2 regions of the Shewanella sp. YLB-07 genome follow, and region 1 is predicted to be linked to the other one. Evidence: riboswitches for the same ligand, from Rfam matches in the RefSeq annotation. Region 1 holds a riboswitch; the other holds the start of a gene.
The links. Region 1 has a riboswitch for thiamine pyrophosphate ahead of thiC (phosphomethylpyrimidine synthase ThiC). Riboswitches for the same ligand answer to the same signal wherever they lie in the genome.
Positions count from the first base shown of each region.

Region 1 (3,166 bases):
ACTTAGGCCCGCACATGGAGCAGAAATGAGCCACCTTGGCCGATTCCTGAGGCAGAGATTCATCGTGATAGGCTTTGGCGGTTTGTGGATCCAGTCCCAGGTTATATTGATCTTCCCAGCGGAACTCGAAACGAGCCTTGGATAAGGCATTGTCACGAATTTGCGCCGTCGGGTGTCCTTTAGCCACATCACCGGCATGAGCCGCAATCTTATAGGCGATTAATCCCTGCTTTACATCTTCCTTGTTTGGTAATCCAAGGTGCTCTTTAGGCGTCACATAACAGAGCATGGAGCAACCAAACCAGGCGATCATCGCCGCCCCAATGCCAGAGGTAAAGTGATCGTACCCAGGTGCGATATCAGTCGTTTGTGGGCCTAAGGTATAGAAAGGGGCCTCATCACACACTGCTAACTGTTTTTCCATGTTCTCTTTAATAAGATTCATGGGAATGTGACCAGGGCCTTCTATGATGGTCTGCACATCGTACTCCCAGGCAATCTTAACCAACTCGCCTAAGGTTTCAAGCTCGGCAAACTGTGCCTCATCATTCGCATCGGCGATGGAGCCCGGACGCATACCATCCCCGAGAGATAAGGACACATCATAAGCGGCACAAAGCTTACAGATATCTCTGAAGTGCTCATAGAGGAAATTTTCCTGATGATGGGACAGACACCACTTTGCCATAATGGAGCCACCGCGTGAGACTATACCTGTCAGGCGATTTGCCGTCATAGGCACGTAACGCAGTAATACACCGGCATGAATGGTGAAGTAATCGACGCCCTGCTCAGCCTGCTCAATCAAGGTGTCCTTAAACACATCCCAGGTCAGATCTTCGGCGACACCGTTCACCTTCTCTAAGGCCTGATAGATAGGCACAGTTCCGATAGGAACCGGAGAGTTACGAATGATCCACTCGCGGGTTTCATGTATATAACGGCCGGTGGACAAGTCCATCACAGTATCCGCGCCCCAACGAGTAGACCAGACCAGCTTTTCGACTTCCTCTTCGATAGATGAAGTCACCGCCGAGTTACCGATATTAGCATTGACCTTAACCAGAAAATTCCGGCCTATGATCATGGGCTCAGCTTCTGGATGGTTGATGTTCAACGGAATAATCGCACGGCCTCGGGCAATCTCACTTCTGACAAATTCGGGGGTGATAGGCTCTGAAATCGAGGCACCGAAGCTTTCACCCGGAGCCTTCCGGGTCAATACCTCGTCGGTTATCTCTGACTGGGCCATGTTTTCGCGAATGGCGATATATTCCATTTCAGGGGTAATAATCCCTTGTCTGGCATAATGTAACTGAGTGACACACTGACCCGGTTTCGCCTTTCTTGGAGGAAGCAAAGAATCGAATCTCAGGTGATCTAAGCCATCGTCGGCAAGTCTTTGCTGAGTAAATCCTGAACTGGCACCGACAAGTTGCTCAGTGTCGTCACGCTCTACAATCCAGTTATTTCTGAATTTATCCAGACCCCTGCGGACATTAATATCGGCATCGGGATCTGAATATGGCCCGGCGCAGTCATAGACTCTTAGCGGCGCATTGGGCTCCAAGATAGGATCCGACTCAGTCCCCCCCACCATGGTATCGGACAGGAGAATTTGGCGCATACCGACACGGAGATCTTCACGACTACCGGTTAGATAAACTTTCTCAGAATTAGGGTGCTGTAGCGGCTTTAGGGTATCGATGAACTCTTGAGCTTGAGCTCGGGTTTCGCGGCGGTTTGACATAAGCAATCTCACTTTAATTGAAATGAAGTTGCTTGCCTGGAGAGTTGAATAGCAGACACGAGAACGAAGTCTCGAAGTCACAGATAATGACAATAAACGGATCTATTCTGAAAACCAGATACTAAGACTCAAGATCGTCGGCTCAAAAAATTGAGGCGATGGCACTAAAATTAGCAGCTATTGAATCAAAATATCATGATTCAATGAATACAAAAATTCACACGATTTATGGACATTATCATGCTTGTTTCCTTCGCAGGTTTTAACCTGATCAGGTTCAACGGATCCCGAATAAACGGTCTCAGCCAATTAGGCACTCCGACAAGATGTGAGAAGTATAATCTTAAAACATCAAAGTTAACAAGGTTTTTGTAAAGATACCAAATCTAAAAAAATCATGACAACTTAAAAGTTAAATATTTGTATTTATTGGCAATGTAATTTAATTTGCAATATTTAAGTTGAAGTTACTAATTAGTCATTAAATTATTTCATCATTAAAATTATGACTTAATAGGCCTTTTATGCACTCTTTTTGCTATCGCTCGCGTTAACGCCGCCACAACTGAGTCACCATCACAGCGAAATGGATAGCCAAGATTCTCGGCATGGGGATTAATTGGATTGGGGGTTTTAACGATTCGATAGCAGGTATCTCCCTGTTTAACGATTCGATTTGGATCTAACTCACTATCTAGAGTCTCAGCATCACTCCAGGTATCTATCTCAGGGAGTTCGAGAATGATCATCTCACCATCCATCTCACTGAGCGTTTTAGTTCGGGTATATTGATTAGCTTGTTCGACAAAAAACTCACCCAGAGCCGCCTCTCTCTGGCGAGAAAGGTATTTTTGGGTAGAGGCACTAAAACTTGAAATATTAAGCCTATCGTTCTCGTCATTGTTCTCTTGTTCCGGGGAGAAGAAATAGGAAGATTGACTCATAGAAGAAGCTTTCTTTGGCTTGAAAACATCTTCTTGCTTAGCCAGAGATTGTTTAGCTTCTATTCCAACGGGGTCCTGTACAAAGGGGGCCTGCTTTGATTTCGGCTTAAGCTGAACTTGAGACACGTCACTCTCTGTCAAAACAGCTGCTGCACGATTAGGCTCCTGCACTCTATTATCGATTAATTCAGAGTGACCTTTCTTTATCACAGGGGCTTGATAATACATATAGGCTTTCAATTGAGGACCTTTTAATTGAGGTGCTTCAGATTTAATGCCATAGATCTTATCTTGCGGGTATAACAAGGGAGCGGAGGTCCAGAGGATATCTAAGGTGAGCACCAGGGCCAGATGACCGCTAATGACCAGAACGCTCACCCATAGCCAAGAAATCCTGCGCTTATTTACTACAAGATCAGTATGCTCATTAGCAGATAAGATAAATGGCCTGAGCTCATGATTCAGCTCTTGA
Region 1 covers NZ_VOQB01000007.1:108,912-112,077, forward strand. Annotated here, with positions in the region: gene thiC (phosphomethylpyrimidine synthase ThiC) at 1-1,750, opposite strand, end outside; TPP riboswitch at 1,982-2,081, opposite strand; gene FS373_RS16550 (hypothetical protein) at 2,254-3,166, opposite strand, start outside.

Region 2 (3,166 bases), on a different contig from region 1:
GGTGTGCTTGAGACAATAGCATCTAATCTTTTGGCTCCTGATATAAAAGAGTTAGACGTTAAAGAACTCGATGTTAAAAAAATAGTCAAGCAGGCGACAGCACTCAACGACTTCGGTCATCTTCTCGCTCACGTTCCCTATACTGATTTTATCGGTATGAATGTGGAGCGCTTCGGTGATGAGTTAGTGTTTAGATTGCCAGCAAAAGATGAGAATATCGGTAATCCTACACTGCCAGCTATCCATGGTGGCGTCATTGCCGGCTTTATGGAGATGTCTGCGATTGTGCAACTCATGGTGTTTATGCATACCTCAAGAGTGCCTAAGGTGGTGGATTTTTCCATTGACTACTTGAGAGCGGGATACCATAAAGATACCTTTGCAGAATGTAAGATCACCAGACAGGGGCGCCGGGTTGCGAATGTGAGTATTAACTGTTGGCAAACCAACAGAAAGAAACTTATCGCTACCGCCAGGGCTCACTTTTTGATCGACTAATTTTGACTGGTACTGACAAATATATTGTCAGTAGTGATAATTGGGGGTGGTTAACCTTAGCGCGAGTTTAGGTTAAGCTCCTCTTATAAACACTCACTTATAATAAGTAGATAATGATTAGCCCTTATCCATAGGGCTAAATTAATTTGGAGCGAATGAAATGAAAAAAATCGTTTTGGTCTTAGCATCGGCCCTTATTTTCACGGCTTGCGCTCAGCACACTGCGGGTGTGATGGGCAGCTCTACCGGTGAAGTCAGAGTAGATAACAGTAGTTTCGCTCGTGAAGTGGGAGTCGAGCAATTAAAGGCCCGTCAACAGGGCGATCTACTGCAAGGCTCTGGGGTGATCATGAGTAAGGTCTCCACAGATTTAAGACTGCAATACAAGTTTACCTGGTATGACATAAACGGTTTTACCTTGGAAGATGAAGCCAGCCCATGGAAATCATTGAAGTTGCATGGCATGCAGCGTATGCAAGTTATGGCGGTTGCGCCCAATGCAAATGCCGTTCGCTATGAGCTATATGTGAGAAAAGCTTTCTCTAATTAATCTTTTGTTGATTAAATGCGTATTGCAATGAAATTGAAAAACGTCAGCTAGGCTGACGTTTTTTGTGATCCAAGTGTGTGTAAATTCATCACTTGATGACATATCTTTGTCAAAACCTTGTTTTATTCATGTATAATCCCGCCTGCCAAGGGGTGAGACTGTTATTTCTTATATACCAGTTTCTGAGATGTCAGATGACAAACCCTTTGAACCTGATCCGGCTAATACCGGCGTAGGAATGGGCCAATAGGTTTGATGCTTTCGAGGTGTCTGTTAAGAACATCTGTAGTCGACCACAACATCCTTTCTCGCTTTTCCAGTTGCCGGATCTCAAAAATTATAATTTGGGGTCCTATGTTTACACTTAAATCTTTATGTTTCGATTCTACCGTCTTGAAGAGATTCTCTCCGGTAGCGCTCGCGGTATCGACCGCACTAATCAGCCCAAACGCTTTCGCTTCTGAACCAACTGAGACACCTTCCGATGAGATGGAAGTCATCGTGGTGACCTCTGATTTTCGCGGCTCGACACTGGATAAAATGCCGTCGAGTATTACGATTATCGATCAGCAGCAGATAGAAGACGAAGGCGCGCAGCATTTTGAAGATGTGCTTAACTCCATCGCGAACTTTAACTGGTCCGGCGGCAGCTCTCGTCCTAAATACTTCCAAATTCGTGGTGTCGGCGAGCAGGAGGAATACCAAGGTGCGCCGAATTCATCTGTTGGTTACATTATCGATGATATCGACATGTCAGGTCTGGGCATGATTTCCAGTATGTACGATCTGCAGCAGGTAGAAGTGCTGCGTGGTCCACAAGGAACGCGCTACGGCGCTAATGCCTTAGCGGGTTTGATATACCTTAAGAGTAATGACCCAACCGATGTGTTTGAGCATGGGGCTGAAGTGTCGGTGGGGGATGATAACCTGACGACTTTTAGCGGCTTTAGCTCTGGGCCTTTGACGGATTCCGGCAAATTACTTTACCGTGTCTCTTTGCAGCAACATCAACAGAACGGCTATCAAAACAACCTCTATCTGAACCGCGATGATACCAATGCCCGGGATGAGTTTACCGGCCGGGCGAAATTGCGTTGGTATGCCAGCGACGATTTGGAGATTAATTTTACCTTACTTCACGCCGATTATGATAATGGCTATGATGTGTGGACCTTAGATAACAATGGCGAAAATACCCTAACAGACGCGCCAGGCGTCGATAAGCAGCGCACCACAGGTAGCTCGCTTAAGTTTACCTATTCAGGTGCCGAGCAGTTCGAAATCGTTTCTTTAACATCATATGCTAACTCTCAGACTCACCATAATTATGATGGTGACTGGGCAAACCCTGATTACTGGGGCGGACTCGATTGTGGCGGCGAGCCTTGCCAATTCGATTATACCTGGGATAAAGAAGGGGAGCGAAATACCATTAGCCAAGAGTTTAGATTCAGCTCAACTGAAGCTGGACGTATCTTTTCTGGTAGCACAGATTGGTTACTGGGTGTTTATGGTATGCGCTTAACTGAAGACAACGACACAGTTGAAGACTATAACGGCTGGTTAGACACGCTTGCTGCCGAATATGAAGCGAATAATACTGCCGTATTTGGCCAGTTAGACTCAGATCTCGGTGCGGGTTACGCCTTGTCTTTTGGCCTTAGAGTCGAACGTCGAGACAGTGATTACAGCGACAGTGCTGGTGATGAGTTTAGCCCAGGTGAAACCATGTGGGGCGGACATATTGCCCTGAGTAAGGCGTTAAACAGCAGTCATGAAACCTATGCGCGCATAGCTCGTGGTTATAAGGCGGGTGGTTTCAACATGTCATTGCCAGCGGAGCTGTCAGACAAGAAAGAGTATGATACCGAAACCTTATATAATTATGAGATAGGGCTTAAATCACGCTGGCTCGATGGTGATGCCAGCACTAATTTCTCTCTATTCTACATGGATAGGCGCGACCAGCAGGTTTCAGCGTCTCAACAAAATCCAGAAGAGCCGCAAAAATTTATCCTGTATACCGAGAACGCAGGTAGCTCACACAACTATGGCGCCGAGCTAGAAGGGAATTGGTATGCGACAGATAATCTCAAGCTGTATGCGAGTCTTGGTTGG
Region 2 covers NZ_VOQB01000001.1:954,285-957,450, forward strand. Annotated here, with positions in the region: gene FS373_RS03845 (PaaI family thioesterase) at 1-498, shown strand, start outside; gene FS373_RS03850 (YcfL family protein) at 659-1,048, shown strand; TPP riboswitch at 1,187-1,304, shown strand; gene FS373_RS03855 (TonB-dependent receptor) at 1,403-3,166, shown strand, end outside.
Region 2: linked by a shared signal. The riboswitch ahead of FS373_RS03855 (TonB-dependent receptor) and the one ahead of thiC (phosphomethylpyrimidine synthase ThiC) in region 1 are both predicted to bind thiamine pyrophosphate.